DNA from 3 places in the Streptomyces sp. NPDC019396 genome. Region 3 is predicted to be linked to each of the others. Evidence: riboswitches for the same ligand, from Rfam matches in the RefSeq annotation. Region 3 holds a riboswitch; each other region holds the start of a gene.
The links. A riboswitch is a leader RNA that binds a small molecule or an ion and turns the genes downstream of it on or off. The one in region 3 is predicted to bind cobalamin.

Region 1 (3,200 bases), on a different contig from region 3:
AGCTGCTGGGCGGCATCTGGATCCTCCAGACCTTCCCGGCCCTGGTCGGCGGGCTGTTCACCCGCTGGTTCCACCGCTGGGCACTGCTCGCCGGCTGGGCCGTCGGAATGCTCTACGGCACGGTGGCGGCGTACGGTGTCGCGAGCCCGACCCAGAAGCACTTCGGCGGCTCGTCGGCCGAGATCCCGGGCATCGGCGAGATCGGCTATATCGGCCTGACGGCGTTCGTGCTGAACGTACTGGTCACGGTTCTCCTCACCTTCGTCCTGCGCGCCGCCAAGGCCCCCGACGGGGTGGACGAGACCTCCCCCGGGGACTACACCGCTGACTCGGGTGACCCGGGCGTCGAGACGGAAGCCCCCAAGCTGACCGCCGCGACCCACTGACCCGTCTGACGGCGTCTGGCCGCCGCCCCCTCGGGAGGAGTGGCGGCCAGACGCCGCTTGTCCAGTGCGCTCCACCCCGTCGTGTGCGGCACACTGCCCGGATGGACGCGATCATCAGACTGGTGGAGCCTCAGGAGTACGACGCTCTCGGGGAACTCACCGCACGGACCTATCTGGACGACGGACTGCTGGCCTTCGGGGAAGAGGACCCCTATCTCCCGGTGCTGCGGGACACGGCGGAAAGGGCGGCGCAGTCGGAAGTGCTCGTCGCCGTCGACGGCTCCGGACGGCTGCTCGGCGGGGTGGCGTTCACCCCTGGAGCGAGGCCCTACGCCAATATCGCGGGCGACGACGAGGCCGAGTTCCGGATGCTGGTCGTCGCCACCGAAGCCCGGAAGCGGGGCGTCGGGGAGGCGCTCGTCATGGCCTGCGTCGAGCGGGCCAGAGCCATCGAAGGATGCCGCCGGCTGGTGTTGTCGACGGATCAGCAGATGCACGCCGCGCACCGCATCTACGAGCGCCTGGGCTTCGTACGCACCCCCGGACGTGACTGGTCGCCGTTCGCGGAACTGGAGCCCCTGCTGACGTACGCCCTTGAGCTCTGAGAACCGACACACCGGGGTGAGTCGCACCAGCGCGACACAACATGTGGGGGGCGCGGCAACGCCACCCCCCTACATGTATGCTCGACTCCGTTGCCGCAGCAGGGGAATCCGGTGGAAATCCGGAACTGTCCCGCAACGGTGAGTCGGTCTGTATTCGTTCCTTTCGCGTACCCATGAGGCATGCCCGCGAGGCGTACCCGTGCGTGCGTGCAGGCGAGTGAGCGCACACCCACGAGTCCGAGGACCTGTCGGCAACGCACCCGGTCCATCCGGCCCGGGTTCCGAGACGTCCGGGCCTCGCGGATCAGGCTGGTGGACGCGGCGCGTTGTGCTGCCCAGACACACGCCCGCACGCCACCTCCCCGCCGGCCCCGAGCCGAGCGAGGGAGAGCACCCCGTGACCATCGCGCCCCCAGATCCTGCTTCAACGCAGCTCGCCGATGGGCCAGGAACCGCGCTGCTGCGGATCCTGACCGACCTCACCGCGGACCTCCCCGACACCGACCCCGGCAGGGTCGCCGCCGCCGCGCTCCGGGGACGCCACGCCGGTTCGGACGAAGCCGAACTGCGGGAGCTGGCCACGGAGGCGGCCGCCGGGCTGATCTCCGAGGACCCGGCGTACTCCCGGCTCGCGGCCCGGCTGCTCAGCATCACCATCGCCGGTGAGGCGGCCTCGCAGGGGGCCACCGGCTTCTCTTCCTCCGTCGCCGTCGGTCATCTCGAGGGGCTGATCGCGGACCGTACGTCCGCTTTCGTCCAGGAGCATGCCGCCCGTCTCGACGCTCTCATCGACCCGGCCGCCGACGACCGCTTCGGCTACTTCGGACTCCGCACCCTCTACAGCCGCTATCTGCTGCGCCACCCGATCACCCGCAAGGTGGTCGAGACCCCGCAGCAGTTCATGCTGAGGGTCGCCTGCGGTCTCGCCGAGGACGGGTCCGCGCGCGCCGTGGACGAAGTCGCCGCGCTGTACGGGCTGATGAGCCGTCTGGACTATCTGCCGTCGTCGCCGACCCTCTTCAACTCCGGCACCCGGCACCCCCAGATGTCGTCCTGCTACCTGCTGGACTCGCCGCTGGACGAGCTGGACTCGATCTACGACCGCTACCACCAGGTGGCGCGGCTGTCGAAGCACGCGGGCGGTATCGGTCTTTCGTACTCCCGCATCCGCTCCCGCGGTTCACTGATCCGCGGCACCAACGGACACTCCAACGGCATCGTGCCGTTCCTGCGCACCCTGGACTCCTCGGTCGCCGCCGTCAACCAGGGGGGCCGTCGCAAGGGTGCGGCCTGCGTCTACCTGGAGACCTGGCACGCGGACATCGAGGAGTTCCTGGAGCTGCGCGACAACACGGGTGAGGAAGCGCGGCGCACGCACAACCTCAACCTGGCGCACTGGATCCCGGACGAGTTCATGCGCCGGGTGAACGCCGACGCCGAGTGGTCGCTGTTCTCTCCGGTGGACGTACCCGGGCTGGTCGACCTGTGGGGCGCCGAGTTCGAGGCCGCCTACCGCAAGGCGGAGGAGGCGGGGCTCGCCCGCAAGACGATCCCCGCCCGCGACCTGTACGGCCGGATGATGCGGACGCTCGCCCAGACCGGCAACGGCTGGATGACGTTCAAGGACGCCTCGAACCGCACGGCGAACCAGACCGCGGAGCCCGGCACCGTCGTCCACTCCTCGAACCTCTGCACCGAGATCATCGAGGTCACGAACGACGGCGAGACGGCCGTCTGCAACCTCGGCTCGGTCAACCTGGGCGCGTTCGTCACCCCCGAGGGGTCCATCGACTGGGAGCGTCTGGACGAGACCGTCCGTACGGCCGTGACCTTCCTCGACCGGGTCGTGGACATCAACTTCTACCCGACCGAGCAGGCCGGCCGCTCCAACGCGAAGTGGCGCCCGGTGGGACTGGGCGCGATGGGCCTCCAGGACGTCTTCTTCAAGCTGCGGATGCCCTTCGACTCCGCCGAGGCGAAGGCCCTGTCGACCCGGATCGCCGAGCGGATCATGCTGGCGGCGTACGAGGCGTCCTGCGACCTCGCCGAGCGCAGCGGCCCGCTGCCCGCCTGGGAGCAGACCCGCACGGCGCGCGGGGTGCTGCACCCGGACCACTACGGGGTCGAGCTCAACTGGCCCGAGCGCTGGGCCGCGCTGCGCGAGCGGGTCAGCACCACCGGGATGCGCAACTCGCTGCTGCTCGCCATC
Region 2 (3,200 bases), on a different contig from region 3:
CCGCGTTCTTGCCGGGCAGCCACTCCAGGTTGCCGTGCTTGCCGAGGTGGATCATCGCGTCGGCGCCGAAGCCTCCGTCGTCGTGGCGGGCCGCGATCCAGCGATAGGCGGCCAGATAGTGGTGCGAGGGCGGCAGATCGGGGTCGTGGTAGATCGCGATCGGGTTCTCGCCGAAGCCGCGCGGGGGCTGGATGACGATCAGCAGGTTTCCGCGGCGCAGGGCGGCGAGCACGATGTCGCCCTCGGGGTTGCGGCTGCGGTCCAGGAACATCTCGCCGGGCGCCGGGCCCCAGTGCCGCTCGACCTGCTCGCGCAGTTCGGCGGGCAGGGTGGCGTACCAGCGCTTGTAGTCGGCGGCGGGGATACGGACCGGGTTGCGGGCGAGCTGCTCCTCGGTGAGCCAGTCCTGGTCGTGGCCGCCGGCCTCGATCAGCGCGCGGATCAGCTCGTCGCCGTCGCCGGACGCGAGGCCCGGGATCTCCTCCGCGCCGAAGTCGTAGCCCTCGGCGGCGAGTCGGCGCAGCAGGGCGACGGCGGAGGCGGGGGTGTCGAGGCCGACCGCGTTGCCGATGCGGGAGTGCTTCGTCGGGTAGGCGGAGAGCACGAGCGCGAGGCGCTTGTCCGCGTTGGGGATGTGGCGCAGCCGGGCGTGGCGTACGGCGATCCCGGCGACGCGGGCGGCGCGCTCGGGGTCGGCGACATAGGCGGGCAGTCCGTCCTCGTCGATCTCCTTGAAGGAGAACGGGACGGTGATGAGGCGACCGTCGAACTCGGGGACGGCGACCTGGCTGGCGGCGTCCAGCGGGGAGAGGCCCTCGTCGTTCTCCTCCCAGGTGCTGCGCGAACCGGTCAGGCACAGTGCCTGGAGCACCGGTACGTCGAGCGAGGCGAGCGCGCCCGCGTCCCAGGCCCCGTCGTCTCCCCCGGCCTGGGCCTCGGCGGGCTTGGTGCCGCCCGCGGCGAGGACGGTGGTGACGATGGCCTCGGCGCCGCGCAGCCGGTCGAGCAGCTCGGGCTCGGGGGCGCGCAGCGAGGCGACGTACAGGGGCAGGGCCTGGCCGCCCGCCGCCTCGATGGCATCGCAGAGGGTGCCGACGAAGGCGGTGTTGCCGCTCATGTGGTGGGCGCGGTAGTAGAGCACGGCGACGGTCGGGCCGTCGTCCGTGCGCTTCGTCCGCTCCAGGGGACCCCAGGTGGGCGCGGTCGCCGGGGACTCGAAGCCGTGTCCCGTGAGCAGCACCGTGTCGGACAGGAAGCGGGCGAGCTGCTCCAGGTTGTCCGGGCCGCCGTGGGCGAGGTAGGCGTGGGCCTCGGCCGCGATGCCGATCGGGACGGTGGACGCCTCCATCAGCTGGGCGTCGGGGGCCTGTTCACCGCTGAGGACGACGACGGGCCGGTCCTGCGCCAGCAGCACGTCAAGACCCTCCTGCCAGGCGCGGATGCCGCCGAGCAGCCGTACGACGACCAGGTCGGTGCCTTCCAGGAGACCCGGGAGGTCACCGACCGGGAGCCGGGAGGGGTTCGCGAAGCGGTACGCGACCGGGCCACCGGAAGCGCGGGCGCTGAGCAGGTCGGTGTCGGAGGTCGACAGCAGCAGGATTGTCGCGGGCGTGGTCTTCGCGTGCGTCATCGCGTGCGCAGGCCTTCCTCGGGGTTTCCGCGCCCCGGGTGGTCGTGGTCGGCGGGAGTTCCTGACTCGCCGGGCCTCGGTTGTTGCTGGTGTTTCCCGGGCCTGGCTCACAGTGGCGGGACCGCGCCGGATTTCCACCGGGCTTCCTCCCCGGGGCCCTGGGACCCCATGCCGCCTGAATAGTAGATGCTGGCCCGGGATCGCACGGCGGCCACCTGGAAGGACGTGGGTATGCTCGCCGCCATGCCGCCCACACCCACAAGCCCCGCAGACCCGGGCGAACCTCGTATACGGGACCGGGGCGACGCCTGCCCGGGGGCGCTGCGGCTGCATGCGGCGGACGACGGACGACTGGCCCGACTCCGGCTCCCTGGTGGGTTTCTGACGGGAAATCAACTCGATGCACTGGCCACGGCGGCCGATGAGCTGGGGGACGGATCGCTCAGCATCACCTCCCGGGGCAATGTGGAGCTGCGCGGCCTCGGGGACGCCTGCGGGGCGCCGCTCGCGGCACTGCTGCGGGATACCGCGCTGCTGCCGTCCGACACCCATGAGCGGGTACGCAACGTGGTGGCCTCGCCGCTCGCCGGACTGGACGAGCTCGGCTGCGCTGACGTGCAGTTGTGGGCCCGTGAGCTGGACGGACTGCTGTGCGGTGCGCAGTGGGCGGCCGGCCCGTCGGGTCTTTCCGGACGCTTCCTGTTCGCCCTGGACGACGGGAGGGGCGATGTCGCGGGGCTCGGCGCGGATGTGACGTTGCTCGCAGAGCGGGACGGCACGGCGGTGCTGCGGATGGGCCGCCGCCTCGCCTTCCGTGTCGCCCGAGCCGTCGACGCGCCGCGCGCCGCGCTCGCAGCGGCGGAAGCGTTCCTGGCGGCGGCGGCCGAAGCGGATACGGGCGCCTGGCGCGTAAGGGAGCTCCCGGACGGGCAGCACATCGCGGTGGGCGCCGGACTGGAGAGAGCGGGAGTGGCGGCGGTGCCGCTGCCACCGCCGCCCGGCGCCGGCTCCGACGGAACAGAGCGGTCCGGGCCCGCGGGGCCACTGCCCGGGATCGTGGCGGGCCCGCGCGGCCGGGCGGTGTCCGCCGTCGCGCCGCTCGGCCGCCTCACCGCCGCCCAGGCACGCGCGCTGCTGCCCGCCCCCGCCGACGAGATCCGGCTCACACCGTGGCGCGGGATCGTCGTGCCCGGGTTCGCGGACGACGGCGCGGCGCGGGCGCGGCTGGACGCGCTCGGACGGGCCGGGTTCGTCACCGGGATCGACTCGCCCTGGTTCGGCGTCGGGGCATGCACCGGGCGGCCCGGGTGCGCCAAGTCCCTCGCCGACGTACGCGCCGACGCCACGCCGGTCGACGGCCCCGGCCTCCCGGTGTACTGGTCCGGTTGCGAAAGGCGCTGCGGCCATCCGCAGGGAGACCACGTGGACGTGGTGGCCACCTCGGACGGCGCGTACCGGGTGCGCGTCCGCGGCCGCTGCGTACCCGTACCGTCCCGCGACCGACTCGCCGGCACCGTCGCCGGAGCCCGTACCGATTCCCGTACCCCCACACCGAGATGAGCGAGAAGAA
Region 3 (3,200 bases):
CCCGAACTCGGCGTAGCACATGTGGGTGTGGATCTGCGTGTCCGGGCGCACCCCGCTCGTAGTGAGCCGGAAGGCCTCCGTTGCCCACTCCAGGTATGCGGCGCGATCGGCAGCGCGTAGCGGCAGGGTTTCCCGCAGGGCGGGCTCGTCCACCTGGATCACGGAGGTGCCCGCGGCTTCCAGGTCGGCGACCTCGTCGCGCAGGGCGAGGGCCATCTGGCGGGCGGTGTCGGGGAGGGGCTGGTCGTCGCGTACGAAGGACCAGGCGAGCATGGTCACCGGACCGGTGAGCATGCCCTTGACCGGGCGTGAGGTGAGTGACTGGGCGTACGTGGTCCAGCGCACCGTCATCGGTTCGGGGCGTGAGATGTCACCGGCGAGGATCGGCGGGCGCACGTACCGGGTTCCGTAGGACTGGACCCAGCCGTGCTGTGTGACCAGACAGCCGGTGAGCTGCTCGGCGAAGTACTGGACCATGTCGTTGCGTTCGGCCTCGCCGTGCACCAGCACATCGAGTCCGGTCTTCTCCTGGAAGGCGACCACCTCCCGGATCTCGTTCCTGACGCGCTCCTCGTATCCGGCCGTGTCGATCCTGGCCGCCCTCAGATCGGCGCGCGCGGTGCGCAGTTCGGTCGTCTGGGGGAAGGAACCGACGGTGGTGGTGGGGAGCAACGGCAGTGCGAGGCGGGCTTGTTGCGCGGTGGTCCGCTCGGCGTAGGGCTTGGAGCGGCGGGCGTCGGAGTCCGTGACGGTGCTGGTACGGGCCCGGACGGCGGCGTCGTGAGTGAGCGGGGAGGCGGCTCGGGACGCCAGGTCGGCCCGGTTGGCGGCGAGGCTGGGGGCGATCGCCTCGGTGCCGTGGGTCAGGCCCCGGGCGAGTGTGACGACTTCGGCGGTCTTCTGCCGTGCGAAGGACAGCCAGCGCAGGATCTGGGGTTCGATGTCGTGTTCTGCGGCCGCGTCGAGCGGCACATGCAGCAGGGAGCACGACGTGGACACGTCGACCCGGTCCGCCAGCCCCAGCAGGGTGCCGAGGGTGGCCAGGGACTTCTCCAGGTCGTTGACCCAGACGTTGCGGCCGTTGACGACCCCGGCGACCAGCCGCTTGCCCGGCAGCCCGCCGACGGCCGCGAGGGCGTCGAGGTTGGCGGCGGCGGTCTCCGTGAAGTCGATGGCGAGGCCCTCGATCGGGGCCTTGGCCAGCACCGGCAGGGCGTCGCCGAGTCGGTCGAAGTAGCCGGCGACGAGCAGCTTCGGCCGGTCGGTGAGCACACCGAGCCCGCGGCAGGCGCGCTCGGCGGCGCCCAGCTCGGCGGGCGTTCGGTCCTGGACGAGGGCGGGCTCGTCGAGCTGCACCCACTCGGCACCCGCCGCCCGCAGGTCGGCGAGCACCTCAGCGTACACGGGCAGCAGCCGGTCGAGCAGCGTGAGCGGGTCGAATCCCGCGGTGACGCCGGGCGCGGGCTTGGCGAGCAGCAGGTAGGTGACGGGACCGACGAGCACCGGACGGGCGGAAAGCCCGAGCGCCAGCGCCTCCTTCAGCTCCGTGACCTGCTTGGTCGAGTCGGCGGCGAACACGGTGTCAGGTCCGAGCTCCGGCACCAGGTAGTGGTAGTTGGTGTCGAACCACTTGGTCATCTCCAGCGGCGCCACCTCCTGGGTGCCGCGGGCCATGGCGAAGTAGCCGTCCAGGGCGTCGGCGGCGACGGCCGCGCGGTGGCGTCCGGGGATCGCGCCGACCATGACGGTGGTGTCGAGCACGTGGTCGTAGTACGAGAAGTCCCCGGTCGGGACCTCATGGACACCGGCATCGGCCAGCTGGCGCCAGTGCGTCCTGCGCAGATCCCCTGCCGTGGCGTTGAGGGCGTCCGGGGTGACACGGCCCTTCCAGTAGCCCTCGATCGCCTTCTTGAGTTCGCGCTGCTGTCCCTGGCGCGGGTAGCCGTGCACGGTGGCCCGTGCTGCCGCGGATTCGGTGGTCACGGAAATCTCCTTCGCGAGATGGTTCCCTGGGATCCCGGAACGGAACGCGGGCGGGTGCGAAGGGCGAAGGACCGGACGGGTGCGGGTCCGCGCGCGGTGCCGCGCGCGGTGCCGCGCGGGTGTCCGGCCGTCCGATATGTGCGCCGACCCACCCACGAGGTCACCGGGATGTCCGCGTGCGAGCTGTTCGCGCGCGGGCAGCGGGCAGGTCTTCGGACTCGCGGGCACGTCCTCATGGGGGAGGACACCTACTGGCCGTCGCTTCCCGAACCCTGGCGGGTCCAGTGCGTATGACGGCGGTCGTTCCCGCTCACCGCTGCGGGGCAGTCCCGGATTCCCACCGGGTTCCCTCTTACGACGCCTCCCGCCTGGAGGGCGGGGCGAACCAGCTGCACCGGCCACCCTACGGGGCGGCACGCGGCTGCGGGCGAACACTGTCCGGAATCCGGCCGGGCCCCTCAGCCCGCGCCGAGGAGCCCTCCGGGTTGTGAGGGGTCGCGGCACAGCGGGGCGGCTGGATTCGCGTGGTGCCGCACGCCGCAGCGGCGACGGCAGTGTCCGCCCTCAACCGCCGGGCGGGCTTGCGGGGTGACCTGGCAGCGGACAGCGGCCGTGGACCGCGAGCATCAGCACCTCACGGCGACCGCTGGCTCTGGGGAGCGGCCCTGCGAGCGTGCCGACGAAAGCGCAGCCGAACATCGGGCTCGACGTCCAGGGGCCGACGCCACCGCTGATCCTCCATCACCAGCGCCGGATTCCTTGACCGTCGGAAGTGTGGACCGGTCGCGGCGGTGGGGAGCCGACACAGGTGCGCGCGGCAAGGCGGTCTGCCGGGACGCCGACCCGGGATGCGAGGATGAGACGCCATGACTGCTGGGTGGTGTTCACGCACGCTACGGGCCGCGGTGTTCGCGGCCGTATGCGTGGTGCTCGCCGCCCTCGGCCACGTCATGATGTCAGGGGAGTCCGTCCCGTGGTGGACGCTGGCCGGGGGGTTCGGCGCGACCGGTGGGCTGGGCTGGTGCCTGGCGGGCAGGGAGCGGGGGCGCGGGGTTGTGGTGGCCGTGGTGGTCGCCGCACAGGCGGCGCTGCACTCGGGGTTCACGCTCGTGCAGTCGCTGAACCCTGAGCACACGGAACACATTGATCACTCCGCGTATCCAGAGCACCCCGGGCACCACATGGCCTCCGCCGACATGGGTCCCGGCCCCAGCGAC

Region 1: another riboswitch for cobalamin. It lies ahead of ABZ532_RS02915 (ribonucleoside-diphosphate reductase subunit alpha); the one in region 3 lies ahead of metE (5-methyltetrahydropteroyltriglutamate--homocysteine S-methyltransferase).
Region 2: another riboswitch for cobalamin. It lies ahead of cobN (cobaltochelatase subunit CobN); the one in region 3 lies ahead of metE (5-methyltetrahydropteroyltriglutamate--homocysteine S-methyltransferase).

What each region holds. Positions count from the first base shown of each region.
Region 1 is NZ_JBEYBS010000002.1:193,764-196,963, reverse strand. It holds gene mctP (monocarboxylate uptake permease MctP) at 1-386, shown strand, start outside; gene ABZ532_RS02920 (GNAT family N-acetyltransferase) at 488-991, shown strand; cobalamin riboswitch at 1,063-1,259, shown strand; gene ABZ532_RS02915 (ribonucleoside-diphosphate reductase subunit alpha) at 1,389-3,200, shown strand, end outside.
Region 2 is NZ_JBEYBS010000014.1:106,991-110,190, forward strand. It holds gene cobN (cobaltochelatase subunit CobN) at 1-1,630, opposite strand, end outside; cobalamin riboswitch at 1,667-1,815, opposite strand; gene ABZ532_RS18250 (cobalamin biosynthesis protein CobG) at 1,874-3,190, shown strand; gene ABZ532_RS18255 (precorrin-8X methylmutase) at 3,187-3,200, shown strand, end outside.
Region 3 is NZ_JBEYBS010000027.1:47,670-50,869, forward strand. It holds gene metE (5-methyltetrahydropteroyltriglutamate--homocysteine S-methyltransferase) at 1-1,989, opposite strand, end outside; cobalamin riboswitch at 2,190-2,338, opposite strand; partial or broken gene ABZ532_RS26425 (ECF transporter S component) at 2,593-2,718, opposite strand; gene ABZ532_RS26430 (hypothetical protein) at 2,850-3,200, shown strand, end outside.